3 regions of the Paenibacillus sp. J31R98 genome follow, and region 2 is predicted to be linked to each of the others. Evidence: a T-box and tRNA genes for the amino acid it is inferred to sense, from the RefSeq annotation. Region 2 holds a T-box; the other regions hold tRNA genes.
The links. The T-box of region 2 lies ahead of argS (arginine--tRNA ligase). A T-box ahead of a tRNA ligase gene usually reads a tRNA of that ligase, here a tRNA-Arg.

Region 1 (9,772 bases), on a different contig from region 2:
GCCCATATGCACCCAGCCGAAATCGAATTCCGCCTGCAGATATTCAGCCGGAACCTTCTCGAGCAGCAGATCCATGATCGGCTTGCCGTCAACGAGCTTGAATTCAAAATCATGGTTATGATAGCCGTAGATCAGGCCCGCTTCCTTCACTTGCTTGCCCGCTGCTTCGAGGATGCCTGCCAGTCTCGTTACATCGTCGATCGTCGGATTCTCAGGCAATGGCGCCCAAGGCGTAATGATATATTGGAGGCCAAGCTCCTTTGCATATTCGATTTGCTTCTCGAGATCCGCTTCAATCTTCTCCGGCTCGCCGAAGTTCAAACCGACATGCGCAGATGGCGCCTGCAAGCCGAGCTCATCCAGAAGTGCTTTCAATTCTTTCGCCGGTGTGTTGAAGTAACCTGCAAACTCAACCGCTTGATAGCCCATTTCCGCTACCTTGCGAATCGTACCGAGAAAATCCTTTTCCGTTTGGTCACGGAGCGTATACAACTGTAGAGCGACTACTGGTTTTGCCACTGCTTCCACCTCATAATCGGATTATTGGATAACGATGCAAAAAAGGGAGAGCGACATGTCCTTGCGCCATGTCATCTCTCCCTAATTATAGCGAACGCCCAAGCTTAAACTACCTCAGCTTTTGGGACATTCTTTTGTCATTTTGGTATTACGATCCAGCAAACTCGAATTACTTGCTAAAGTTCTTCAAGTTGTAGAACGCGCTCTTGCCTGCGTATTGAGCAGTCGAGCCCAATTGATCTTCGATACGAAGCAATTGGTTGTATTTCGCAACGCGGTCCGTACGGGACGGAGCGCCTGTTTTGATTTGGCCAGCGTTTGTCGCAACAGCGATGTCTGCGATTGTGCTGTCTTCGGACTCACCGGAACGGTGAGAGATAACTGCTGTGTAACCCGCGCGTTTTGCCATTTCGATCGCATCGAATGTTTCAGTCAGGGAACCGATTTGGTTTACTTTAACCAGGATCGAGTTACCTACGCCTTTGTCGATACCATCAGACAGACGCTCTGTGTTCGTTACGAACAGGTCGTCACCAACGAGTTGTACTTTGCCGCCCAATTTGTCAGTGAGCAATTTCCAACCTTCCCAGTCGTCTTCGGAGCAGCCGTCTTCGATTGTGATGATTGGGTACTTCTCAACCCACGAAGCAAGCAGGTCAACGAATTCTGCGGAAGTGAAGGAACGGCCTTCGCCTTCAAGGTGGTACTTGCCGTCTTTGTAGAACTCAGTGGAAGCAACGTCCATACCGAGGAATACGTCAACGCCTGGCTTGTAGCCTGCGCGCTCGATAGCGGAGATGATTGTTGTGATTGCTTCTTCATTGGAACCAAGGTTCGGTGCGAAGCCGCCTTCGTCGCCAACTGCTGTGTTCAGGCCTTTATCTTTCAGAACCGATTTCAGGTTGTGGAAGATTTCTGCGCCGATGCGAAGCGCTTCTTTGAAGCTCTCTGCGCCAACTGGCAGAACCATGAACTCTTGAACGTCGATGTTGTTGTCAGCGTGCTCGCCGCCATTAACGATGTTCATCATTGGAACTGGAAGCGTCTTAGCGTTGAATCCGCCAAGGTATGTGTACAAAGGTACGTCAAGCGCGTCTGCAGCTGCACGTGCGCAAGCCATCGAAACCGCAAGAATTGCGTTTGCACCGAGTTTGCCTTTGTTGTGTGTTCCGTCAAGTTGGATCATTTTGCGGTCGATCAATACTTGATCAAGCGCGTCCAGACCGATGATCTCAGGAGCGATGATTGTGTTAACGTTATCGACAGCTGTCAGAACGCCTTTGCCGAGGTAACGGGATTTGTCGCCGTCGCGAAGCTCAACGGCTTCGTATGCGCCAGTGGATGCGCCGGATGGAACGATTGCACGGCCTTTGCCGCCGGACTCCAGCATAACTTCAACTTCAACGGTAGGGTTACCGCGGGAATCAAGCACTTCGCGTGCATAAACGTCAGTAATGATAGACATGTACGAAACACTCCTTCAATATGTTTTGTGTAAAAGTTGCATCCCTCATGCGGCGATCATCAAACCTAAACGACCTCAATCATTCACCGCATTAAGGATAAAATTAAACCTACTTAAGGTATTTCTTAAAATTGCGCCGCTTAACCTTGGACAAGCGATGTTCCTGTCATCTCTTCAGGCTTTTGCAGTCCCGAGAGCGCAAGAATCGTCGGTGCGATATCAGCGAGAATGCCGTCTTCGCGCAGTGGGCCAACCTGTCTCGTTACGATGAACGGAACCGGGTTTGTCGTATGCGCTGTGAACGGACGACCATTCTCATCAATAACCATATCGGCATTTCCGTGATCCGCTGTAATAAGGCATACGCCGCCTTTTGCAAGAACCGCTTCAACGACCTTGCCAAGGCACTCGTCTGTTGCTTCTACCGCTTTGATCGTCGGCTCCAGCATGCCGGAGTGACCGACCATGTCCGGATTCGCGAAGTTCAAGATGATGACATCTTGACGATCCGCTTCGATTTCTTTCACCGCAGCTGCCGCCACTTCATACGCGCTCATCTCCGGCTGAAGGTCATAAGTCGCAACCTTCGGCGAAGGGATCAGAATACGTGTCTCGCCTGGCAGCTCTGCATCACGTCCGCCGCTGAAGAAGAACGTCACGTGCGGGTACTTCTCCGTCTCGGCAATACGCAGCTGGCGCTTGTTGTTCTGTACAAGCACTTCACCGAGCGTGTTATCGAGATTCTTAGGCTTATACGCTACGAATCCGCCTACCGTTTCACTGAACAGCGTCAAGCAGACGAAGTAAAGGTTCTCTGGCGCTTTCGGGCCACGATCGAATCCGCGGAAGTCTGTGTTCGTGAACACCTGTGACAGCTGGATCGCACGGTCAGGACGGAAGTTAAAGAAGATAACGGCATCATCCGACTCCACAACGCCGACTGGGCTGCCGTCTTCCTTCACGATTACCGTCGGCATGACGAACTCGTCGTATACCGATTTCTCGTACGATTCTACAACCGCTTGGATCGGGTCTGTATACTGAGGACCTTCTCCGTACACCATCGCGCGGTACGACTTCTCCGTACGCTCCCAACGCTTATCGCGATCCATTGCGTAGTAGCGGCCTTGTACAGTCGCGATCTTGCCTACGCCAACTTCTGCGATCTTCGCTGTAAGCTGCTCCAGATAACCTTTCGCGCTGTCAGGCGATACGTCGCGTCCATCGAGGAACGCGTGAATGTACACTTCTTCGAGATTTTCTTTCTTCGCCAGCTCAAGCAGCGCGAACAAGTGAGCGATATGGCTGTGTACGCCGCCGTCGGACAGCAGTCCGTACAGGTGCAGCTTCGTGCCTTTCTCTTTCACATGCTTAATTGCGCCATGGAGTGTTTGGTTGTCGAAGAAATCCAGATCACGGATTGACTTGCTGATGCGAGTCAGATCCTGATAGACAACCCGACCTGCACCGATGTTCAAGTGGCCAACTTCGGAGTTGCCCATTTGACCTTCCGGCAAGCCAACCGCTTCGCCGCAAGCTGTCAGCGTCGTATGCGGGTAAGTCGCCCAGTAACGGTCGTAATTCGGCTTATTCGCTTGTGCCACGGCGTTGCCCGTCACATCGTTACGAAGGCCGAATCCGTCCAAGATAATAAGCGCTACAGGTGCTGTCATATCTTACTTCGCCCCCTCGACCAATGCGATGAAGGATGCAGGCTCAAGGCTTGCACCGCCGACCAAAGCGCCGTCGATATTGGATTGACCAAGATATTCGCTTACGTTGTTTGGCTTCACGCTGCCGCCGTATTGAATACGAACCGCGTTCGCTGTAGCTGCATCGTACAAGCCAGCAATAACGCCGCGGATGAACGCGATAACGTCCTCTGCATCTGCCGCTGTCGACGATTTGCCTGTTCCAATTGCCCAGATCGGCTCATAAGCAACAACCACTTCAACGGCTTGAGCCGCGGAAAGGCCAGCGAAAGCCGCTTCTGTTTGCACTTGGCAAACGCTCTTCGTTTGTTCTGCTTCGCGCTCTTCGAGCTTCTCGCCAACACATACGATTGGTGTAAGACCGTGCTTGAACGCTGCTTGCACTTTCTTATTTACGATTTCATCCGTTTCTGCAAAATATGCGCGGCGCTCCGAGTGGCCGATAATCACATATTTCACGCCCAGGTCCTTCAGCATAACGCCGCTGATTTCGCCTGTGAATGCACCGTTGTCTTCGAAGTGAAGGTTCTGTGCGCCAATTGCGATGCTTGTGCCTTGTGCCGCTTCTACAAGCGCTGGCAGTGTCGTAAATGGTGCGCAGATAACCGCTTCTACGCCGCTTACTTCTGCTTTACCTTTTACTTCAGAGAAGAAAGCAGTCGCTTCCGAAACCGTTTTGAACATTTTCCAGTTGCCTGCAATAATCGGTGTACGCATGTCGATATCGCTCCTTAACCTTTAACTTGTCTTACGATCTTACTTATCGTTCAGTGCAACAACGCCCGGGAGCGCTTTGCCTTCCATAAATTCAAGCGATGCGCCGCCACCAGTGGAGATGTGGTCCATCTTGTCAGCGAGGCCGAATTTCTCAGCAGCTGCAGCCGAGTCGCCGCCGCCGATTACGGTGTAAGCGGAAGTCTCTGCGCAAGCTTGTGCTACAGCACGTGTGCCATGGGAGAACGGCTCGATCTCGAATACGCCCATTGGTCCGTTCCAAACAACCAATTTAGATTCTTTGATCACATTTGCATAGATTTCACGAGTCTTCGGTCCGATGTCGATGCCTTCCCAGTCAGCAGGGATGCCGTCAACGTCAACGATATTCGTGTTTGCTTTCGCGCTGAATTCGTCTGTTACAACGATATCAACCGGCAGCAGGAATTGCTTGCCAAGGGACTTCGCTTTCTCGATGAACTCGAGTGCCAGATCCAGCTTGGAGTTGTCGCACAGCGATTGGCCGATTTCGTGGCCTTGCGCTTTGAAGAATGTATAGGACAGACCGCCACCGATGATGATGTTGTCTGCGATTTCGATCATTTTGTTGATAACGTCGATCTTGTCTTTAACTTTGGAACCGCCGACGATTGCTGTGAATGGACGCTCTGGCTTCAGCAGCGCACGACCAAGCACGTCAAGCTCCTTCTCCATCAAGAGGCCTGAAACAGCCGGCAGGTGGTGAGCAATGCCCTCTGTGGATGCATGTGCACGGTGAGCTGCACCGAATGCATCGTTGACGAACAGATCAGCCAGCTCGGCAAAAGCTTTCGCCAGTTCCGGATCGTTCTTCTCTTCGCCTTCGTAGAACCGCACGTTCTCCAGAAGAAGCACGTCGCCCTCTTGCAGAGCAGCTACTTGCGCCTTCACGGAGTCTCCGATCGCTTCGTCGGTTTTTACAACAGGCTTGCCGAGCAATTGGGACAGACGCACGCCAGCTTCTGTCAGACGCATGCTCTCAACAACTTGACCTTTTGGACGTCCCAGGTGGCTCGCCAAAATAACTTTCGCGCCGTTCTCGATCAAATACTTAATGGTTGGAAGTGTTTCGCGGATCCGTGTATCATCGGTAATTGCACCGTTTTCCATTGGCACGTTAAAATCTACGCGGACAAATACGCGTTTGCCGGCTACTTCAACGTCACGTACACTCTTCTTGTTCATAAGTAGAAATCCTCCCGGGGTACCTAAGTTCACTAAGATGAATGCTGCTAATCCGTTCATCCCAGGATAAAGGTCTAAGTATATTAAAAATTCTCCACTTGCTATCCATCCCACAGTCCCGCTGCAGGTTTATATTTATAGGTTTAGATGATGCTATAGTGTCCCGAAAACTATCGAGAAGGAGCTGCAGCAAGCAGCTCCTTCACGTTTAGTAAGGGTCTTATCTATGTCTTACAGGCCTTTGGATGCGATGTAAGCAGCCAGGTCAACTACACGGTTGGAGTAGCCCCACTCGTTGTCGTACCAGGAAATTACTTTTACCATGTTGCCTTCAACAACCATAGTCGACAGTGCGTCGATTGTGGAGGAAGCTGGGTCACCATTGTAGTCGCTCGATACAAGCGGCTCATCGGAGTAGTTCAAGATGCCTTTAAGGGAAGTGTTAGCAGCGTCTTTCAGAGCTGCGTTAACTTCTTCAACGGTTACGTTCACTTTCAGTTCAGCAACCAGGTCAGTTACAGAAACGTTAGGTGTAGGAACACGCATAGCCATACCGTTCAATTTGCCTTTCAGCTCAGGCAGTACAAGGGATACTGCTTTAGCAGCGCCTGTCGAAGAAGGAATGATGTTTTCTGCAGCAGCACGAGCACGGCGCAGGTCTTTATGTGGAACGTCAAGAACGGATTGGTCGTTAGTGTACGAGTGAATTGTAGTCATCATACCTTTAACGATACCGAATTTGTCGTTAAGAACTTTTGCGAATGGAGCTAGGCAGTTCGTCGTACAAGATGCATTGGAGATAACAGTGTGAGCTGCTGCATCGTATTTGTCTTCGTTAACGCCCATAACGATTGTGATGTCTTCATTGGAAGCTGGTGCGGAGATGATAACTTTCTTCGCGCCGCCTTTCAAGTGAAGCTCAGCTTTTTCTTTCGCTGTGAAAATACCAGTGGATTCAACAACGATTTCAGCGCCTACAGATGCCCAAGGAAGGTTCTCTGGGTTGCGTTCAGCAAAAACTTTGATTTCGCGGCCGTTCACGATCAGCGCGCCTTCTTTTGCTTCAACTGTACCGTCCAGTTGACCGTGAGTCGTGTCGTACTTCAGCAGGTGAGCCAGTGTGTTTGTGTCTGTCAAATCGTTAACAGCCACCACTTCAACATTCGGGTTATTCAGAGCTGCGCGGAACACGTTACGACCGATACGACCAAATCCGTTAATACCAACTTTTACCATTGTAAATTCCTCCTAGACATAATTTCATTTATCTCAAGACGAGTATCAGCCGCTTGAAGCAAGCCGCTTTCGTCAAGATCACTTGCTTGTGATTCACTTCGCTTCTTGTTGTTCCTTGTCGATGATTGCAGCAATCTCAAGCGCTGCAGCTTCATCCGTGACGAGCACATCGTCGTTCCCGAAATGCATGACCGCTGCGATAGCTTCGCCTTTGCTGCGGCCGCCTGCGATAGCGATGACGACTTCTGTTGCCATAATATCCTCAAGTCTGAGGCCAGCGGTTAGCATCTTGTGAACAACGGCACCATTTCTATCGAAATAGTAGCCGAACGATTCCGCAAGCGCGCCTTCCGCATGCATGGCTTCCACTACAGTAGCGTCTACGCGTCTGCGCCGCGCCATAACCATAGCGTCCCCGATCCCGTGTATGACGATGCGGCTACTGCGGATCACTTCCACAATCTCCCTCACGTTCGGTTCTTGCATCAAGGATGTATAAGCATCCTCGCCTAGATGGTCCGGTACATGGAGCATTCGGTACTGTGCGCCGGTTCGTTTCGCCATTGTCGAGGCGATGGTGTTCGCTTGATAATCAAGGCTTTCGCCAAGTCCGCCTCTAGCCGGTACGAACCAATTACCCTTGAACGGCGTTTGTGTCGTCAGCTGATTCGCAACCTGCGCCATCGTCGAGCCGCCTGTTACAGCTATGACGTCATTCTGCTTCATCGCCTTACTTAGCACGGCACAGCCGGCTTTGCCAAGCTCCCGCTTCGTATGCGGGGATGAATCGGAATCGCCGGAGACAATAACAACTTGTTTCAGCCCAAAATAATGGCGGATTCGCTCTTCCAGCTCCGACAAGCCAAACATCGCTTTGTAGAACGGCTCCATATCCTCCAGCAGTCGCTTCCCGGCTTCGCTGATGCGCATGCCTGCCGTATCAATCATAAGAAGCCCTTGGGCTTTCAAGAAATCGGTCTCCGCTCGGAGCACACGCTCTGTCATATCCAATGATGCTGCTAATGTGCGCCGGCCGATCATATCCGAGAGCATTACCTGGCGGAGTATGAGGTACCGTTTTCTCATCACAACGAGCAAGTCCGGCAGAAGTTGCTGCTGTATTTCGATGAGAGATTGCATCCTTCAACATCAACTCCTGTTACGAGTAGAGCGCGATTCACGGGGACAAGTACGTGGACGCGTTATGTCCCGGCTGCACTTTTTAAGTCCCACGTTTATTGTACTCCAAACTTCAGGCAGGGGCAAGATCACTTTGCCCGGTGAAAACGTTTACTGTGACGATTTCTGAAAATTTAATTTCCTGCAAGCACTTGCATTTCTATGTGCAATCACATATACTTATCTTCGCTGTCACAATTCGCGCCCGTGGTCCAATGGATATGACGTAGGCCTCCGGAGCCTGAGATCGAGGTTCAATTCCTCGCGGGCGCGCCATTTACAAATACGCAACATATGCTTTCATAACAAAGGACCTTCCGATAATCGGAGGGTCCTTCTTGCATTGTACTTGCACGTACGCCCTGCCCTGCACCTCATACAGCATCTCCAATTCTGCAGCAAAGTAACCTTGTTTCCTCGCGAAATTGACTGACTTTTGCGCCACTCTGACCATCTTTGACTTTTCCTGATCTATCCGTTATGATGAATACACAGCTCACCAATTTTAATCCATGTTCCCTAAGGAGGTCTTACGATGGAAATGATGAATTTCGTACCAATGGTTATTGAACAGAACAACCGCGGCGAACGTGCTTACGACATCTACTCCCGTTTGCTGAAGGATCGAATTGTTTTCCTCGGCACACCGGTCAACGATATGGTCGCAAACTCCATTATCGCACAGCTGTTGTTCCTAGCAGCCGATGATCCGGACAAGGACATCTCACTTTACATTAACAGCCCTGGCGGTTCGGTATCCGCTGGTCTCGCTATTTTTGATACAATGCACTTCATTAAACCGCAAGTGTCGACGATCTGTGTCGGTATGGCCGCTTCGATGGGCGCGTTCCTGCTCGCGGCAGGCGCCAAAGGCAAGCGTTATGCACTGCCTAACAGCGAAGTGATGATTCATCAACCGCTCGGCGGTGCGCAAGGCCAAGCAAGCGATATCGAGATTCGCGCGAAGCATATCTTGAAGACTCGCGATACGCTGAACGGAATTCTATCCGCGAACACAGGTCAGCCGCTTGAGAAGATCGAGCGCGATACAGACCGCGATTACTTCATGTCAGCTGCTGAAGCTGCTGCATACGGCCTCGTTGATAAAGTAATTGAGAAGATGTAATCCAGAAAGTCTAACCAACTTAATGATGTACCATGTGAAAGAGCGAACTTCCCTCACCAGGGAAGTTCGCTCTTTGCTTTATTCATTAGGTTCATTACGTTCATTAAGTCCGTTAATTTCATTACATTCGTTGATGCAATTGCTATTAATTATCATAAATTAGTAGTTATGTCAACAGTCATTTAACGCGCTGAATCGGTGCGGACTGGCTCTAAAAATCATGTTACTATGTACTAAATGATTCCATATCCACCGTCCCTTAGGCTATGCTTTGGAAATCTATAATATCGGAGTTGCACACGCATGAAACTTACGAATCCATTCGCAAGCGTGCGAAATTTTATTCGGTCAGGCGATGCGGTAAGCGCATACGCACAGTACACACCTGCCTATGAGCCGGGCTTTGCACATTCGACTGCTGGAGATACACAGAATCTATTCTTGCCGATACAGGACAAGTCACTCCTGCTGCGACCGCTTAGCGATACCCATCTGATTGAAGTCTACCACGAAGCCATTGCAATGCGCTTGTCCGAAGAATTCATTGCCCTTATTGAACATGCCATCGAGCAGCGAGGCTTGACGACCAACAACGAA
Region 2 (9,772 bases):
GCGAGCGCTGTCGCGCGGATCGGTTGGTGCTTGTTTGCCGCCCATGTCGGTGAACATCCAGCCGGGGTGGATGCTGAGCACAAGCACGCCGCGGTCCTTCAAGTAGCTGTGCAGCTGCAGCGTGAACATGTTGAGCGCCGTTTTCGAGATCGCGTACGGGTAGTCGCCGGGGTAAGCATTTGTCAGGCTGCCTGCTTCCGACGATATGTTAATGAGCGCTGCATTGTCCTCCGTTAACAGAGGCAGAAAATGCTTCACCACCCGCATTGGTCCGTACACATTCACATTGAAGGATTCGATCACGTCATCCATATCGAGCTTTTCAATGTGCGTGTTGCGTGCATTCAGAATGGCGGCGTTGTTGACGATGGCGCCAAGCGACCGCCCTTCCTGGTTCAGGCGTGCCGCTAGAGCGGCGATGCTCGCTTCGTCAATAACGTCGAGCCGAGCGATTACAATTCGCTCTCCATATTCGGAGCGAAGCTCCGCCAGCTTGCCCGGCGCGTCCACATCTCGCACGCCTGCGATAACGGAATGCCCTCGCTCAAGCGCCTCGGCTGCCATCTCGTAACCAAGCCCGCGGCTTGCTCCCGTAATAAGTACATTCATCGACATCGACGAGAAGCCTCCTTATTTGTCGTTCTCCAGCAGCTCGACAAGTACCTTCAACTGAGGAATCGTGTTCATGTAGGCATAACGTCCACCGGTATATTCCCCTTTTTGCTCCAGCAGGAAGCCCCTGTTCTCAAGCAATGAGACTTTTTCTTTCATCCCTTCAATGACAAAAGCAATATGATGCGGCCCTTCGCCATGCTCATCTAGATAATTCCGCCATGTGCTCGGATGCTCGTCCGGCTCGATCAGCTCGAGCTGAAGCGAGCCCATGTTGAAGAACGCCAGCTTTGCCCGCGCTTCACTAGGCTCACCGTTAAACTTAGTTTGCGCTTTGTCCGCTGTATCGGTGATGATGATTGGAGGCTTTTCGATGCCGAAGAAATCGGCGTAAGCTTGGCTTACTTTTTCAATATCATGTACGAGAATGCCGATTTGCGTAATGATGTTGTTGCCTAGTAATCCTGCCATTAGGGAACCATCCTCTCATAAATCCGTTCTCATCTCATAGCTCTTATTCGGCACTTAGCTTATTTCTCCTTGTTGACCAAATAAAGGAAATATTACCACTGTACTATGATATACTGGCGCTAACAACTACAGGTCAACGAAGGATGGGATGAAAGCGATGCGGCTAGGCGGACAAGTGTTTCTAGAAGAGAAGAATCCGGAGAGCTGGGCGCTGGCGCATAAGCAAGCGGGCTTTCGAGCGGCAACGTGCCCGATTGATCGGGAAGACCAGCTAACTGAGCTTGACCTTTATATGAAGGCTGCGAGCGAGCACGATATTATCATCTCTGAAGTAGGGGCTTGGAGCAATCCGATCAGTCCGAACGAGCAGACCAGACGCGAAGCCATCGCCTATTGCAAAAGAAGGCTGGAGCTTGCGGAGCGCATTGGAGCGGGCGTATGCGTCACGATTGCAGGATCGCGGGGCGAGCAATGGGATGGGCCGCACCCGGACAATTTCAGCGAGGATACGTTCGAGCTCATTGTGGAGACCGTACGCGATATTATTGATGCGGTGAAGCCGGAGCGGACGGTATTTGCCCTTGAGATGATGCCGTGGGTATTCCCGGACTCAGCCGATACATATCTTGCCTTAATGAAGGAGGTAGATCGCAAAGGCTTCGGCGTTCACTTCGATCCCGTGAACATAATCAGCAGCCCGAGGACGTACTACCGAACCGGTGACCTCATTCGCGACTTCTTCAGCAAACTTGGACCTTATATTCGCAATTGTCATGCCAAGGACATCCTAATTCGCAGCAACCTGACCGTCCATCTCGATGAGGTCATTCCGGGTCAAGGTGTGCTCGACTACCGGGTGTTCCTGACAGAGCTGCACAAGCTGCATCCGGATACCCCGCTTATGATCGAACACTTGCGCACCAATGACGAGTATCGGCAGGCGGCGGATTATATTCGCGGCGTTGCAGCGGATCTGCGGATTCCGTTGTAATAGATGCACAGTGGAGTGGGCGGAAAATGTTCCTTCTCGATCTGGTAGTCCAGCATTCCAACACGCAACGAAAGGCTAACGAATCCTAGCATCCTTATTTGCCCGAAAATCACACTTTACAGGCGCTAACGAACCCTAGCGATGTTATTTAGTATAAATCCGGGGGATTTGGCGAGAAAACGAGGAAATAACGTGTCTGTGATTCGTTAGCGCTCAAGAACAGCTAATTCGTAGCGAATAAGCTCATCTGAGTTCGTTAGGAGTCTACTGCGGCGATCGCCATTGTTCCTTCAAGCATAAATCCCTAAAAAAAAGCCCCTATACCCGGCAGCTTCTCCAGCCTGCCGTTATATAGGGGCTTTCCCTTTCATCTAAACAGCGCTAGTTCGACCACCAGCGCTTAAACGATTTCCACCATGCTTTCGTCTGCACCGACTTCGCGTCGGCGTTGCCATCCGGCGACAACGGCGTATCGCCATGGACGCCGCATACCTCGACCGGTTGCGTGCCGCTCACGAACGTCTCAAGCCGCTTGTTCGGGCAAGTCTTGCCGGCGAGCTTGCCGCTGCTTGGGTCGATATAGACGGACACGACGCCGTCCGGCAGCGGGAAGATCTTCGGCGGAATCGCCGACAGCGCCGCTTCCGTATAGGAAGCGAAGATCGGCGCCGCCCGCCGCGCTTCCGTCTGCGACAGCTTGCGGTCCTTGTCGTAGCCGACCCACACCGCAGTCGCAAGCTCAGGCGTGTAGCCGACGAGCCATGCGTCGGTCGCGGTCGTGCCGGTCTTGCCGGCGACCGGCCGTTTGATCATCGCCGATACCCGGCCGGCGGTGCCGCCGGTATCGAACACGCTCTCCATCAGGCTCGTCAGCACATAGGCATGAGCCGCGTCGACGACTGTATAGGAAGCAGGCTGCGCTTCATAGAGCACTTCGCCCTTACTGTCCTCAATCCGCAAGATCGCCGTAGGTTCCATCCGAATGCCGCCATTGGCGAGCGTGCTGAAGGCGGACGCCATCTCCATCGGGCTGATCGGGAATGTGCCGAGGGCAAGCGATGGCACCGGCTTCATCGGGCTCTCGATGCCGAGCTTTCGCGCCATGTCGATAACCTTCTCCGGCCCAACGGCCATAATCGAGTTCACCGCATAGATGTTGTCTGAGCTCGCAATCGCTTGCCGCATATCAATAAAATCGCCGACATACTTGCTGTTATAGTTGCTCGGCGAATAGGTTTTGCGCCCTTCATCATAAGTGAAGATGGTCGGCGCGCTCTTGAATTTTGACACTGGCGTCAGCACGCCTTGCTGCAGGCCGGCCAAATACAGAATCGGCTTAAACGAAGAGCCAGGCTGCCGCGTCTTGGCGAAGACCCGGTTATATTGATTCGTCTTGTAATTTCGCCCGCCGACCATCGCTTTAATATAGCCGGTGCGCGGGTCAACGGAGACGAGTGCGGCCTGCTGCTGCGAATCCTCAGGAATTCCCTTCGCCACAGCTTCCTCCGCGGCGCGCTGCGCTTCAGGATCCAGCGTCGTGAAGATCCGGATTCCGCCTTCGCTTAGCTTCCGCTCATCAATGCCGAGCTTGTCGACAGCGATGTAGCGCACATAATCGCGGAAGTAAGGCGCAGATCCGCTCGCTTTGCTCGTACCAAGCGGGATGAACGTGAGCAGCTCCGCACCTGCCGTTTGTGCATCGGTCTGCTGAATAATACCTTGATCGGCCATCGTCTGCAGAATCGTCCGCTGGCGATCCTTTGCATTCTTCATATCCATATAAGGCGAGTAATACTTCGGCCCTTTCGGGATGCCTGCAAGCATCGCGCTCTCAGCCAAAGTCAGCTCGGAAGCGTGTTTGCCGTAGTACAGCTCGGATGCCGCTTCTGCGCCATAAGCTCCGTGGCCGTAGTAGATTTCATTCAAGTAGAGCGCCAATATCTCATCCTTGGAATAATGCATCTCCAGTTGAATGGTATACATCGCTTCTTTCAGCTTCCGAGACCAAGTTCGCTCATGCGTCAAATACAGATTGCGAGCAAGCTGCTGCGTCAACGTGCTCGCCCCTTGCTTCCGCGATAGATGCTCCACATTCACGAAAGCGGCACGAGCCATTCCTTTCAAATCAAAGCCTAAATGGTCATAAAAACGTTGATCCTCTATCGCGAGCGTCGCCTCAAGAAGGTAGGGCGAGATTTCTTTCAAAGGAACCGATTGCCGGTTCTCGCCGGCATGGAAGGTGTCGATGACGTGGCCCTGCGCATCCAGCATTTGTGACGTTTGACTGATCGCCGAAGCAGGCAGCGCCTGCACTCGCAAATAATAGAGGAAGCAGAAAGCCGCTACGAACAAGAGCAGCAGCGCCCCTCCCGTATAAAGCAGCCATCTCTGCAGCCGCTTCAAGAAAGGCATCCAACGTTCCAGCTGAATCCGAACCGGTATCCGAAGCTTCCTGCCTCCGCTGCCATGCCTGAACACGAATCGTTTCATCTGTTTCGCTCCTAACCTGTTAATCCTTACACTAGTTTCTAGTAGTATGGAAAACATTGGGGCACGCTATTCAGATGGAGGCAAGGGTTGTTAAATTTTTGTGCACATCTGGCAAAAGGTTGCTTTTTCCCCTCGTTAACTTATAATACAGATTGAAACATTTGACCTTATGATCAATTGCACCATTACATACAAGAAAGCAGGGATTACACGATGGAATTGTGGTACACCGAGAAGCAAACGCCAACGTACGGCATTACAATGAAAGTGAAAGAAACTTACGTTAGCGAGCAAACGGAATTTCAACAGCTTGACATGATCGAAACAGAAGAGTTCGGCACAATGCTCGTGCTCGACGGCATGGTTATGACTACAGACAAGGACGAGTGGGTTTATCACGAAATGGTCGCTCACCCTGTACTGTACACGCACCCGAATCCGAAAAAAGTTCTCGTAGTCGGCGGCGGCGACGGCGGCGTAATCCGCGAAATCCTCAAGCACCCGAACGTTGAGAAAGCAGTCCTCGTTGATATCGACGGCAAAGTTATTGAATACTCGAAGAAATACCTTCCGCAAATCGCTTGCGGTCTGGAAGATCCGCGCGTTGAAGTGCACGTGAACGACGGCTTCATGCACATCCATGACCACAAGAATGAATATGACGTTGTAATGGTTGACTCCACTGAGCCGGTTGGTCCTGCGGTAAACCTGTTCACACGCGGCTTCTACCAAGGCATCTACGATGCGCTCAAGGAAGACGGTATCTTCGTTGCTCAGACGGACAACCCTTGGTTCACGCCTGATCTGATCACGAACGTTAACCGTGACGTGAAAGAAGTATTCCCGATCGTGCGCGTATTCTGGGCGAACGTTCCGACATACCCAAGCGGCCTGTGGACCTTCACAATGGGCAGCAAAAAGTACGATCCGCTTGAAGTGGACGAGTCCAGCATTCCTGAGATCGACACAAAATACTACTCCCCACGTCTGCACAAAGCAGCTTTCGTTCTGCCGAAGTTTGTAGAAGACTTGGTTAAGTAAGAGGAGACTATCGCGACCTATGAAACTCGATCAAAAATATTCCGGCAACGTCTTTATCCTAAGCTCGGAAGACTATAATACGTCCAAGGCTGTTATCTACGGCATGCCGATGGACTTTACCGTATCGTTCCGCCCAGGCTCCCGTTTCGGCCCTCCGCGTATCCGCGAAGTGTCTATCGGCCTTGAAGAGTACAGCCCGTACCTCGACCGCAGCCTGGAAGACATCGAATATTTCGATGCAGGGGACCTGCTTCTGCCTTTCGGTAACGCGGCTCGCTCGCTCGATATTATCGGCGAGTTCGTTGCAGGCGTTCTTGAAGACGGCAAAATGCCAGTTGGTCTTGGCGGCGAGCACCTGTGCTCGTGGCCGATTTTCCAAGAGGTGTACAAGAAGTATCCGGATGTAGCGATCATCCACTTTGACGCTCATGCCGATCTGCGCGAGAGCTACGAAGGCGAGCCTCTTTCGCACTCCACGCCTCTTCGCAAAGCAGCTGGCCTCATCGGCGGCAAGAACATTTACCAATTCGGTATCCGTTCCGGCTCCCGTGAAGAATGGCAGTTCGCTCGCGAGAACATCAATTTCCACCCGTTCGAAGTGCTCGAGCCTTTGAAAAAAGTGCTGCCTGAGCTCGCAGGTCGTCCCGTTTACCTGACGATCGACATCGACGTGCTCGACCCTTCCGCTGCTCCTGGTACAGGTACAGCAGAAGCTGGCGGCATCACTTCGAAAGAATTGATCGACGCGGTCCATGCGATTGCAGGGGCAGGCATCAACATCATCGGCTGCGACCTTGTGGAAGTAGCGCCAGCGTACGACCCAACGGAACAAACCCAGATCGTCGCGGCAAAAGTCATCCGCGAAATGCTGCTAGGTTTCATCAAGTAATTTGTATAAACAAAGCTGAGAGTGGTGTTCGTCACTCTCAGCTTTTTTGCTCTCTTTTGTTCTGTGCAACGGGAACGGAGCAGTTCCAATGATTCTGTAGAAGCGTAGCGGTCGCCTTTGTAGACGGATAGTAACATCTAAATGTCTTAGTGAATCGGAAAATATCCAGGCTACAACAGCGATCGGAAGAACATTGGACTGAGAAGTGGGAGCCGTTTGAGGTTCTTTAGGCTTGTCGCTGTTTTTGCGTTTTACTCTCTCTCTTTTCTGGTCATACTGGTTACTAGTAGATGATTAGGAGGGATGGCGCACGTGAACATTTTACCGATTCATGAACGGCTCGCCGAGCTGTGGACGATTCGAATTCGCCGTCAGCTAACAGGGGACGAGCAAGCTGATTTCGAGCATTGCCTGGCTGTCAACGCGATGCATATTAGGCAGCTCGCCAATCTGCATAATTTGTCGCTTGCCGCCTCCATGGTGCAGGACGTCGAATGGCAGCATGAAATTTGTCAGCGTCTCGAGAAGCTGAGCGGTCAGCCGCCAGGTTCGCCTCAGCTTTAAACAAGCTTGCCGAGCGCTTGCATCAGCTGGTCGCAACAGGTTAAGCTCGGAGGAGAAGAAGGAGGTAGCATATCACCATGACGATGCGCGTTCACTCTTTTCCGCCGGTCGTTAACGATGGGGCGACCATACTCATTCTCGGCAGCATGCCGGGAGAAGCTTCAATCGCAATGAATCAGTATTATGGCAATCCGCGCAATCATATGTGGCGGGTGCTATATGGCTTGTTCGGTCGTGAGCCGGATGAGGCGTATGAGGATAGGCTTGCTTTTGCAGCTTCACACGGCATTGCCATGTGGGATGTCATTGCATCCTGCGAACGCGAAGGCAGCCTCGATGCTAACATTCGCGCGGAGGTGCCGAATGACTTGCCCGGTCTGGTGAAGGAACATCCGACCATACGCTGCCTGATATTTAACGGAACGAAGTCGCACGATACGTTCAAGAAGTATTTTCGCGACGATCCAACCTTCGAAGGCAAGGCAATGCTGAAGCTGCCGTCAACGAGCCCCATTCCGACCAAGCATATGCGCAATACGGCTGATCGCATTGAAGCATGGCGGGTGATTCTACCGTTCTTGAAATAGAAGCATTTTCAGATAATCATTTGCCGCTTGCAATTTCAGCGAGGTTGCATATAATAGGGGAAATAACAGTTATATACGATGATCGGGACAGTACCTTGCAGTTCGGTGCTAGCAGCGAGCCGGGACAGTGAAAGCCGGTGCAGCGGCGTAAGGGAAGCGGACCCGGGAGTAGATGAACCGAAACGCGAACTTGGCGGCAGTCTTCTGCATGAACAAGCGCGTCCGTAGGCGCATCCGGTCACCCCGTTATCGTGCCTTGAGAGGCTTCTTGTCGTGCACGTGCGCGAAGGAAGGCTAGAAGAGTGGTACCGCGGAATTCAACCTCCGTCTCTTTATTGAGACGGGGGTTTTTTATGTTCCAGCACAAAACGGTGATTACCTGCTGAAAGTGGGCAAAGGCGTTTTTGTAGCATCACAATGGGGAGGAAACGACGGATGAGCCTGTTATTGCAATGGGCAGCTGTACAGCTGCAGTCGTATGTCGCTTTGGAACACGAGGAGATCGTTCGGCTGCTGGAGCTGCCGCCGAATCCGGAGCTTGGCGATGTCGCGTTCCCGTGCTTTGCACTCTCGCGAACGCTTAAGCGCGCGCCTACCGCGATTGCGGAAGAGCTTGCGCATCGCATCAATGGAGACGGGAAGCCGGTCCGCGCAGAGGGGAAAGGACCGTACCTCAACCTCTTCCTGCAGCGTGAAGAATGGGCGCCTAAGCTTCTCTCGCCTTTACTCGCAAGTGATTTCGGCCAGTCGCAGGCTGGTGCAGGACAGCGCGTCATAATCGATCTATCCTCTCCGAATATAGCGAAGCCGTTCGGGGTCGGACATTTGCGCTCGACGATGATCGGCAATGCGCTTGCTCAGATGTACCGTGCCTCCGGCTATGAAGTCGTCACCGTCAATCATATCGGGGACTGGGGCACGCAGTTCGGCAAGTTGATGGAAGCGTACCGCCGCTGGGGAGATGAAGCGAAGTTGAAGGAGGCTCCGATCAAGGAGAGCCTTAGCTTATACGTTCGTTTTCACGAGGAAGTGGAGCGCGATGCGACGTTGGAAGATGAAGCTCGCCGCTGGTTCTGGAAGCTCGAGAACGACGATGAGGAAGCGCATCGTCTCTGGCAGTATTTTGTCTCCTTCAGCATGGAAGAGTTCGACCGCGTCTACGCGCGCCTCGGCGTGAAGTTTGATTATACGCTTGGTGAGAGCTTCTATAACGATAAGATGGGTGCTGTCGTCGAACGTCTGACGGAGCTGCAGCTGCTGGAAGAAAGCGACGGCGCACAAGTCGTGCGCCTCGACGAAGAAGGGCTGCCGCCATGTCTCATATTGAAGACAGACGGCACGACGATCTACCCGACGCGCGATCTCGCAACGGCGCTCTACCGGAAGAAAGAGATGGGCGGGGACCTGCTGCTGTATGTGGTCGGCGCGGAGCAGAAGCTGCATTTCTCCCAAGTGTTCTCGGTATTGAAGCGTATGGGTGAAGAAGTAGCAGATGACTGCCTGCATCTGCCCTTCGGCCTCATGAAGTTCGACGGACGCAAAATGTCCACGCGCAAAGGGCAGGTCATCTTCCTCGATGAAGTGCTCGATGAAGCGGTAGCGAAGGCACTCGCCATTATCTCGGAGAAAAATCCGGAGCTCGAAGGAGCTCAAGACGTAGCGGAAGCAGTCGGCATCGGCGCTATCGTCTTCGGTGACCTGAAGCATCACCGCATGCTGGAGGTCGACTTCTCGCTCGATGAAGCGCTGCGCTTCGAAGGGGAGACCGGCCCTTATGTGCAATATACAGCGGCAAGAGCATTCAAGCTGCTGGAGAAGGGCGGCCTGTCGCTTGAGGAAGCGGAGACGCTTAGCCAGTCCGGCGCGATTGCGGCAGGAGGACGTTACGGTCAGCATCTGACCGGCGCAGCGGCATGGGAATGCTTGAAGGCGCTGGCTGCTTACCCGGAAGCCATTACGGAAGCGATTCGCCAGCACGAGCCTTCCGTGCTCGCGCGTTTCCTGCTTGATGCGTCGAAGCGATTCAACCGCTTCTATCATCAGGAGCGCATTCTGACGGAGAACGAGGACGAGACTTCCGCGAAGCTGCTTCTGGCTGCAGCGGTTGCGAATCTCTTGCGTTCGGGG
Region 3 (9,772 bases), 210 kb from region 2:
TTTTGCCGTTATGTCGGGGGAGGGGCACTCCGGTAGTGCTCGCTCTCATCGACATTCTGATGGTCTCTCCCGTGGTGCTTCGCACCAAAGCCGTTCCTATTCAGAATGTCGGCTTGTCGCTCAACCTCGTCGTGTTTTAATAAAATTTCAATTTGAGAGGGGCTTTCCTTTCGTGTTAGATGTTAAATTGTTGCGTAATGACTACGCTAAAGTCGAACAAGCTTTGCTGAACCGCGGTAAGTCGCTGGATCTTATCTCGAACTTCCCAGCACTTGACGGCAAATGGCGGGACAAGCTTCAGGAGACCGAGCAGCTGAAGAATCGCCGTAATGTGGTTTCGCAGGAGGTTGCGAAGCTGAAGAAGAGCGGCGGAGACGCTGAAGCACTGATTGTAGAGATGCGTGAGGTAGGCGATCGCATTAAGGTGCTCGATGAAGAAATTCGCGCTGTAGAAGCAGATATTCAAGAGCTGATGCTCTCGATTCCGAACGTGCCGAACGAGTCGGTTCCTGTTGGTGCTTCTGAAGAAGAGAACGTAGAAATTCGTCGTCATGGCGAAGTGCCGTCGTTCGCATTTGAGCCGAAGGCGCATTTTGAAGTGGCGCAGGATCTCGGCATTCTGGATTTCGAGCGTGCGGCGAAAGTAACCGGCTCGCGCTTCGTGTTCTACCGCGGTCTTGGTGCGCGTCTGGAGCGTGCGCTCATTAACTTTATGATGGATCTACATAGCGATGAGCATGGCTACGAAGAGATGCTTCCGCCATACATCGTTAATCGCGACAGTCTTATCGGAACCGGCCAGCTGCCGAAGTTCGAAGAGGATCTGTTCAAAGTAGCGGATACAGAGTACTACCTTATCCCTACTGCAGAAGTGCCAGTGACGAACATTCATCGTGAGGAGATTCTGTCGGTGGAAGAGCTGCCGAAGAATTTCGTTGCATACAGCGCATGCTTCCGTTCAGAAGCGGGTTCTGCTGGCCGTGATACGCGCGGATTGATTCGCCAGCACCAATTCAACAAGATTGAGCTGGTGAAGCTGGTGAAGCCGGAGGATTCGTATGCAGAGCTCGAGAAGCTCACTGCAAACGCTGAGAAGGTATTGCAGCTGCTTGGCTTGCCATACCGCGTTCTAACGCTCTGTACGGGCGATATGGGCTTCACATCGGCGAAGACGTATGATCTTGAAGTGTGGATCCCAAGCGGCGGCACATACCGTGAAATCTCGTCTTGTTCGAACTTCGAGGACTTCCAAGCGCGTCGTGCGAATATTCGTTTCCGTCCGGAACCGAAGAGCAAGCCGGAGTTCGTGCACACGCTGAATGGCTCAGGTCTTGCAGTAGGCCGTACGGTTGCTGCGATTCTGGAAAACTTCCAGCAAGCTGACGGTTCGGTCGTTATTCCTGAAGTGTTGCGTCCTTACATGGGCGGTCTTGAAGTAATCAGCGCTCGCTAAGAGCATATTGCGACCATAGGGTGAATTTGGAGTTGCGAATCTGAATTCCCCTGTGGTACAATACATCTTGTGACCTTTGGAAAAGGGTCGTTTCATATTTTGGAGAGGTACCGAAGCGGTCATAACGGGGCGGTCTTGAAAACCGTTAGGGGGCAACTCCACGTGGGTTCGAATCCCACCCTCTCCGCCATAAAACAAATTACAAGCCGATTCCTAATGGGAATCGGTTTTTTTGTATAGTGGAGGAGATGGGATTCGAACGGGCCGTTAAGCAAACACACCGTGTTTGTAGGCCCCGGCGTGATAGTCGCCCCGACAGCGTCCGAATTGGACGCTGTGCGACGGAGCGAATCCCACCCTCTCCGCCATAAAACAAATTATAAGCCGATTCCTAATGGGAATCGGCTTTTTTGTATAGTGGAGGAGATGGGATTCGAACGGGCCGTTAAGCAAACACACCGTGTTTGTAGGCCCCGGCGTGATAGTCGCCCCGATAGCGTCCGAATTGGACGCTGTACGACGGAGCGAATCCCACCCTCTCCGCCATAAAACAAATTACAAGCCGATTCCTAATGGGAATCGGTTTTTTTGTGTTCGCGTTACGTCGCGGCAGCCGCATAAAAACACCGTCAAAGCCGCATATTATCGGCATGGAGGTGGTAAGCGATGAGCAAGCACGATGAGCTCGCAATCGATCAGCAGCAGCTGACGGAAGCGTGGCAGCGTACATTGCCAACGACGATCAATGAAGCCGATCGCGCCGAGGTGCTGGCTGATGAAGCGGATCCGTCAGCTCTGCGCATTACGATACATGCGGCTGGGCACCAGATGTATGATTTTGATTTTAAAGTTGCCTATGTGGATGGCCGTGAAGTGCAAACGACACTTATTGATGTGGAGAGGGACGGCCGCTCGATCGATGAGCGGACGGATATCGTTCAGGATCTGGTGCAGGATTATACCCGTCATATTCATGAATGCGCCCAAGCGCTGCACGATCTGACACATCCATAAATCCCGTCGTCATAACCGCACACTCGCATAAGGAAAGGCAGGCGAAGCTTAATCCATGACAAAAGTTAAAGGGTCTGCGGACAAGAACCTGAGCAATGTCGTCGAAGACCTGGATAAAAATCCGGTCAATAGCCATCATGCCCAACAGCTGCAGCAGGATACGAACGATCGCCGTCATCAGGATGATCTGAATCACGATCAGCCGTCAGATTTATTCCACTCGCGCAGTTAATGAATTTCTAATAAAGAGGTGTTATTCCGTATGGGCGGCAAGTCCAAGAGCGTTCCTGTATCTAACCCGGATGAGCAACGTGCCAAGGCACGTACGAATAATAATGATTCGAATCAGCCGGTAGCCCACTCGGGCTCGAAGAAAACGAAACAGGCCAATCATGTGAGCCATAATAACCCGCAAGGGTAAGCATCATTTGAGTTTAAGTTTGAGTTTGAAGCCCTCTGAGATGGAGCTAGGTCCATCGTCAGGGGGCTTTTTTGGCGTGGGGCTAAGGAACTGAAGATGAGAGAGCCAGCATTTAATTCTTCCGATTGGTCCGAGGATCAGGTAAAATGAAAGGTGCTCGCTAAATGGCGAGTTCGTTTCGTTAAAGGGGGAGTTATTCATAATGAAGTTCGTTAAGGTCAGTATAATTCTGATGTTCGTTGCAGTATTAGCCGTCTTAAGCGGATGCAGCGGCTCCAAATCATCGAAAGAAACGATGCTGAGTGCAATAGCTAACAATCAAGATATCAAAAGCATGACATATAAGGGAAAAATGACGCTGGATGAACTGTCACTGTCTCAAACAGCTGTCTCGGATGGCAAAATGCCGTCTCTAGCGCCTATGATACTTTCGATGCTAAGCGGTGCAGTCATTAATATCCATGGCGCGGTTCAGAAGTCGCCGGAGCGCGCGGAGCTGGTAATGGATATGACGCTTGGCAGCGGTGATGTGAAGCTGAATATATCACTCCCGATGATTATTACAACTGATAAGGTATGGATCAAAGTGCCGCAAATTCCGGGTTATCCGATGCTTGATGCGATCTCGGGCAAGTTCGTGGAGATTGATGCGAAGAAATTAGAGCAGGAGCAGGGCGTTGGTGATCTTGCCGCAACATCGAACATCGGTCAAGATATACTCAAAGCGCTGCTGGATAGTCTGGATGAGAAGACGTTCTTCTCCGAGCCGAAGGCTGCGGATATTAGCGGGCTTCCGGAAGGTCAGAAGGCTGACAAGTTCGTGCGTTTCTCTGTCGATGAGTCGAATAAGGACGCTGCCCTGACAGCAGTAATGGAGAAGTCAGCGCCGCAGATCATTGATATTCTGCTGAGCAATGAGACGTACATGAAGGCCCTTCAATTGAAGAAGGAACAGCTGGAGGCGGCGAAGAAAGAGCTCTCTGGCGGCGATACGGGCAAAATGAAGGAAGCCGTTGATACGTTCAAGAAGAGCCTGAAGATCGGACAGCTCGAAGTCATCGGCGGCATCAAGGACGATTACATGACGTATGAAGGATTGAATGTGAAGCTCGAGTCGACCGACCCAGCTGCAGGCGGGCTCAAGCTAGGTATGCATTACGAGATGTCGATCTCGGATATTAACAAAGATGTGAAGTTCGAATACGAGCTGCCGAAGGATGCGATCCCCGTCGAACAGCTGCAGGGAATGCTCGGACTGCCGAGCGGTTCCTAAATATAAAGAAGAAGCGTCCGCTCCGCGATGGAGGGACGCTTCTTTTCATTACATCAGCAGGAGCAGGCGATTAGAATTTGAAGCTTGCCGCTGATTTGGTCAAGTTGTTCGCTAAGCTGTGCAGTGCTTGAGAATTGGCTGCCGTCTCCTGGGAGCCTGCAGAAGCTTCCTCGCTAAAAGCGGCAATGCCTTCAATGGAGTGGAGCACATCTTTGGTCTGGATCGACTGCTGCTCGCTTGCAGAGGCGATATCGGCAACCTGCTTGGTCATTTCGTTGATTTTGCGCGTGATGGTCTGGAACGATTGTTCGGTGCGCTTGGAGTATTCCATGGCGCTCGTCGCCGCTTGTACGCTTTCCGTGCTGTAAATCTGCATATCGTGAATGATGCGGGTAATTTGCATCGCAGCTTCGCTGCTGCGCTCAGCTAGTCTGCGTACTTCGTCTGCTACAACGGAGAAGCCTCGGCCTTGCTCGCCCGCACGGGCTGCTTCGATGGCTGCATTGAGCGCGAGCAGGTTGGTCTGCTGCGCGATTTCGTCGATGACCTCGATTATCTCGCCAATTCGCATGGAGGCGTCTTGCAACGTCGTCATTTTGCTGCTTAGGGCACTCATGCTGTCGATGGAGAGCTGCACAACCTGGCTGCTCTCATCGGAAATTTGCTTCGTATCCATACAAAGATGCGAGGTATTCTCCGCATTGCGTGCGACAAGATCAATAGCAGCCGCCTGCTGCATAAGCAGCTCATTCATCTCCAGCGTGGAGCGGGCTTGCTCGCTGCTTCCTCTTGCAATCTCTTCCGTACTTTGCGAAATATCTTTGGACGCGTTGGAGACGGAAGCGGCGCTTTCTTTCATATGGATGATGACTGTCCGCAGGCTGGCAACCATATCGTTAAAGGACTTGGTGAAGGCGCCGATCTCATCCCGAGGCGAATAATCGCTCGTGACGGAGAGATCTCCACTCGCGATAGAGCGCGAGAGCTTCTCCAGATTCGTCAGCGCGCTGACGGTCGAGATGCAGAAGGCGACGGCAAGATAGAGCGCCAGTGCCAGCACAGCAGCGATGATTATAATTGCTTGATAGAGCTGTGAAGTGAAGCTGTCGACACGATCTTGCAGCAATTGGTCGAGGACTGGGGTTGCTTGATCAGTTAGTTTGAAGATGGAAGCGATTGCCTCTTTAGAAATATCTGTGTAGTCGCTCGTAGCAATCGATAGCTTCGGTTGTCCTTCATTGCTCAGAAGCTGCTCGTTGAATTGCTTTTCCAATTGCTGAATAAGGTTAACAGTCTCCGCCAGCTGATTGCTAAGGAGCGGCTTGATTGCCGGATTATTGTTAAAAGCGGTCTGAAGATTGGATTGTGCGGCGTCCATATTATATTGCAGCAATGTCATGTAGCGCAGCAGCTGTGTGCGAGCATCTAAGGAGAGTTGGTTGCTGCGACCTGCTTCCTCGGCAATTGCACTGGAGAAGCTGAGCAAGTTCGAGACCATAGGGAGCTTCACCTGCGTGATGTCCATAATATAGTAGCTGTCGAGATCAGGATCTAGGATCAAATTCGAATTGTTGGCGACAAGCTCTGTTAGCTTGAGCAGATCTTCAACAAACGTTAAATGGTTATGATATTGGGGGTCGGTGGCGCTTGATTGCAGCACGGTGCTTTTATACGATTGCCATTCGGATTTGATGTGGCTCCAAGCTTCGCTCGTGCGGAGTGCCTTGCCCAGATCAGCGTCGAGCTTGTCTTGTTCAGCGATAGCAGTGTCCATCTGCTGTTGCAAGCCTGTAATTGCCTGGGATGCTGTAGCGTCACCATGGGTGCTGCGGTATGTATCGGTCTGTTCGCGCAGCTCCTCAGCCGTGCGCAGCAGCTTGGAAACACCGGCATTATACTGGCTGCCGAGCAGCTCTTGCTTGCCGAAATGAATGCCGACATTCTTCGAGGAAATGTAGAAGTACATAAGAAATACGATGGGAATCACGAGGACAATGCCAATCAACATAAACTTCTTCGCATAATTCTGTCGGTCCAGCAGCTTGATGGCTAGAGAGAAGAAAGGCATTTTCATAGGTGGCACGTTCCCTTCGCAAATGTAAGAAAATCTAACAACTTATTTCGACAAAATTTGCTAAAATCCTTCTTTTTGTGAGTCGTTGTGCCTAAAATAAAAAGAACCGCGCCAATGAACGCGGTTCTTCGATGTAAGGTTAGCTCCGCTGATGCAGTGCTTGCCATTCGCTCAAATAGGGGACGTAGCCAAGCTCGCGTGGCTCATCTGGAAGCCAGGCGATGAATTCGAGCTCGTTGCCATCCGGATCGTTGAAGTAAACCGCTGCAGCAGGCATCCACGTGTGGACAATCGGCTCGACCGGCTCACGGCCAAGCGTTGGAATGGGGGATAACCCTTTGGCGCGCAGCCATTCGATGGACGTCTCCAACTGCGTTAGATCCGTACCGAATGCAAAATGTCTTCTGCGGACTTCAGTGCCCGCCGGCACTTCCCATACGCCAAGCAGCTGCCGATCTTTGCCGATATAGAAGAAAGCGACGCGGCGCTCCTCAATGACAAGGGACAATTCTAAGCCGAGGTCCTTGTAGAATGCGATGGAAGCCTGCAGATCTTGCACTTGAATATGGGTTTCGTACAGATTTTGAATCATCACCTTGGAACATCCTCCCACTCGGAGATTATGGCTAAGATCTGATGATCTTCCCATTGGCCATTAATATTTACGCCTTTTACTTCGATGCCTTCTTTATGAAAGCCTGCTTTCTCAAGCACTCGCATAGAGCCGATATTGCTTAACATGACACCGGCTTCAATGCGATGCAGCTTTAATTCATTGAACGCGAATGCGACGGTCAGGGAGACGGCCTCCGTCGTTAATCCTCTACCGTTATATTGCTCATCTAATTGATAACCAATCATGGCCCTCTGCAGCGGCCCTCGGTAGATATGATTCAGAGATACGCTGCCAACGAGCGCGTCGTTCTCGTTCAGGAAGATGCCGAAGCTATACTTCTTATCCTCACCGCGTTGTTTGATGGATTCGCTAATATACTTGCGTTTCGTATCAATGGTGTAGAAGTCATCTGGAAAAATAGGTGAGTACTTCTGAAATAACTCGCTGTTTCGCACCTCTAGATCGAGTAAGGCTTCCGCATCTGCATCCTCAAAGAAGCGGATATATACATGGTTTTCCGTCATGCGCATGTCTATTTTACCTCCGTAAAAATACAAAAAACCTTGCCACCACAAGGTTTGTAATCAAAATGGCGCGCCCGATACGATTCGAACGTACGACCTGCAGTTTAGGAAACTGTCGCTCTATCCTGCTGAGCTACGGGCGCGCGGTAAGGATAATAATAGCATGATTGGCGCAAATGGTGCAACGTTTCCATGTGGATATCGTGGGGATGATGTGGGTAGATGGGCGCCAATAAGATATCCACATCTTAATAACTGCCACAAGGTCGAAAGACCTACCCGATTCTTGATAAAATGTGAATAAAGGACTGAATAGGGCTGTTTTGTGCAGAGTGTTGTCGAAAGTTTAAGCGCATACATTGATATATTGTCGACAAGGTATTACAAACAGATTGGAGCTCAACGTTTATAATAATAGAGTACTTATTAAACTTCCTTAAACAATTAGTCATCCACGATTGCAGCACACTTCCTTGCCCCTTTATCCAATTGAATGTGATAGGAGCTGTCTCATAGCCGCCATGAATGACAAAATGATTCTTCTACATGAGCTGCAGGTGCTTCGAATGAAGTTGTTTGAAATAGCAGAAGCCCGCGGAAGTCTAACCGACCCTGAAGTCATCGCCATAAGTGAAGCTGCTGACGAAGTCATTGTGACGCTGCAACAGCTCCATAAGGAAGAACAGGCGAAATATAATACTAGGTGCGCCCTCGCAATCGACGGAAGAATTGAGTCAGCAGCTGTGCGCACTCTTGCTGTAGAAGGCCTCCGAGCAGCTCCGTTTCGTGATTAAAGCGAGGCTCCTGCAGGAGATTCATCAACGTTCCGGCACAGCCTGCCTTTGGGTCGGTTGTGCCGTAGACGACTTTTTGAATACGCCCCTGCACCAGCGCACCTGCACACATCGGACACGGTTCCAGCGTCACGTAGAGCGTGCATCCGAGCAAGCGCCATGCACCGAGGTGCTGGCTTGCCTCCCGAATCGCAATCATCTCCGCATGCGCGGTCGGATCCAGATTCGTCTCCCTCAGATTGTACCCTCGGCCAATTATCTCACCGTCTTTCACGATCACAGCGCCAATCGGCACTTCTCCAATCGCTTCTGCCTTCCGTGCTTCGGCAATCGCCTCTTGCATCCACTTATAATCTTCCCCGCGAAAATAATCCGTTTCTGTGGTTATCATCTAATCAAGCCTCCAGTGCCAATAAGTCCGGTTATATGCAGCTGCGACATGAATCGACTGTCGAATTGTGCCGCGAACAAATATTCGTTGTTAACAGGTTGTGTATAGATTTGTGGATAAGTCCGGTTTACTCACAGTTCTGTGCACATGTTGTTCAAAAGCCCTGTGAATATGGGGAGAAACCTGTGCACAAGTAATGGCATAACCATGATGCGTTAGGGTGTAACTTCAAGTTTCTCGTTAATATTGGTGCTGCAGATTGCTTTCATTTTATGACAATTATGATAAAATCCAAGTAAGATGTCCACAAGCTGCATCAAAGGGTGTGTCGCATATTGTCGGTGAAGACGAAGCTGTCCATTATGATCTCATTGCTTGTATTTATCATGCTTACACTGAATGTAATTTTGAGTGAATATTCGACACGCGTCAATTTACGATCCGACGTAGAGGCGAATATGAAGTCCGTTAGTCAGCAAATTGCAGTGAATGTCATGCAAAATTCACGGGAACATACATTTATACATACGATGCTGACGGAGAAATTGAGGGCGGTTTCGCAAGAGGCGGCGAAGCAGCTTCCGCAATCCTCGCAACTCGTTACGGATCAGCAATTATCCCATTTAGCCCTAACGCTTGGTGTTACGCGAATATCCACGATGATCCTGCATGGATCGAATTATATCACCAATCATTCATCAGAGCCCTCAGAGATCGGGCTGGAGCGGGATTTTCAACAGTTCATCCTCTCTAGCAATACATTCTGGACGCCGCCCTATGTCGCATCACTCGATGATAAAGAATTGATGGGAGAAGACAGCTATTTTGCTGAGAGCGGACGCAATTATATCATTCATTGTTATATGCAGAGCGACGAGCTCAGCGATTATAAGGAAATTGCGCATACGACATCATTTTTGACGGAAATGAAAACAGGCAACCCTACGATTCTCGAAGTGACGGGGTTTGAACCGGCTGCATTTGCGAAGATACCGGATTCGCAGGCACCGGATTACGTCAACAGCTTCGATGCGATGGGCAATTCCATTGCATTCGGCAGTTATGGATACCGAGAAATCGAGCAAGATAAGAAGAGTGTGCAGGAAGCGTTGAAGGGCAAGCCCGTATTCCGTTATACAAGTATGAACAACCGATCGGTCATCAAGAGTTTTGTTATGGTCAAGGAACCGATGCCTTATGTCATTGGGCTCG

Region 1: it has a tRNA-Arg gene. The T-box ahead of argS (arginine--tRNA ligase) is inferred to sense a tRNA for this amino acid. The anticodon was not compared.
Region 3: it has a tRNA-Arg gene. The T-box ahead of argS (arginine--tRNA ligase) is inferred to sense a tRNA for this amino acid. The anticodon was not compared.

Annotation. Positions count from the first base shown of each region.
Region 1 covers NZ_JBWDNO010000003.1:602,682-612,453, forward strand. Annotated here, with positions in the region: gene AC0YNX_RS16270 (sugar phosphate isomerase/epimerase family protein) at 1-519, opposite strand, end outside; gene eno (phosphopyruvate hydratase) at 689-1,984, opposite strand; gene gpmI (2,3-bisphosphoglycerate-independent phosphoglycerate mutase) at 2,125-3,657, opposite strand; gene tpiA (triose-phosphate isomerase) at 3,661-4,413, opposite strand; gene AC0YNX_RS16290 (phosphoglycerate kinase) at 4,453-5,634, opposite strand; gene gap (type I glyceraldehyde-3-phosphate dehydrogenase) at 5,866-6,870, opposite strand; gene AC0YNX_RS16300 (sugar-binding transcriptional regulator) at 6,964-8,010, opposite strand; tRNA gene AC0YNX_RS16305 (tRNA-Arg) at 8,251-8,325, shown strand; gene clpP (ATP-dependent Clp endopeptidase proteolytic subunit ClpP) at 8,594-9,175, shown strand; gene sda (sporulation histidine kinase inhibitor Sda) at 9,479-9,772, shown strand, end outside.
Region 2 covers NZ_JBWDNO010000010.1:19,067-28,838, reverse strand. Annotated here, with positions in the region: gene AC0YNX_RS27025 (SDR family oxidoreductase) at 1-615, opposite strand, end outside; gene AC0YNX_RS27020 (VOC family protein) at 631-1,083, opposite strand; gene AC0YNX_RS27015 (sugar phosphate isomerase/epimerase family protein) at 1,232-2,074, shown strand; gene AC0YNX_RS27010 (transglycosylase domain-containing protein) at 2,456-4,564, opposite strand; gene speE (polyamine aminopropyltransferase) at 4,778-5,605, shown strand; gene speB (agmatinase) at 5,625-6,494, shown strand; gene AC0YNX_RS26995 (DUF7667 family protein) at 6,807-7,058, shown strand; gene AC0YNX_RS26990 (DNA-deoxyinosine glycosylase) at 7,136-7,645, shown strand; T-box leader at 7,715-7,980, shown strand; gene argS (arginine--tRNA ligase) at 8,087-9,772, shown strand, end outside.
Region 3 covers NZ_JBWDNO010000010.1:229,592-239,363, reverse strand. Annotated here, with positions in the region: gene serS (serine--tRNA ligase) at 173-1,453, shown strand; tRNA gene AC0YNX_RS28025 (tRNA-Ser) at 1,555-1,643, shown strand; gene AC0YNX_RS28020 (hypothetical protein) at 2,120-2,467, shown strand; gene AC0YNX_RS28015 (hypothetical protein) at 2,523-2,699, shown strand; gene AC0YNX_RS28010 (small acid-soluble spore protein P) at 2,730-2,888, shown strand; gene AC0YNX_RS28005 (hypothetical protein) at 3,091-4,161, shown strand; gene AC0YNX_RS28000 (methyl-accepting chemotaxis protein) at 4,232-6,235, opposite strand; gene AC0YNX_RS27995 (VOC family protein) at 6,375-6,827, opposite strand; gene AC0YNX_RS27990 (GNAT family N-acetyltransferase) at 6,827-7,381, opposite strand; tRNA gene AC0YNX_RS27985 (tRNA-Arg) at 7,442-7,518, opposite strand; gene AC0YNX_RS27980 (Spo0E family sporulation regulatory protein-aspartic acid phosphatase) at 7,897-8,169, shown strand; gene tadA (tRNA adenosine(34) deaminase TadA) at 8,075-8,560, opposite strand; gene AC0YNX_RS27970 (PAS domain S-box protein) at 8,902-9,772, shown strand, end outside.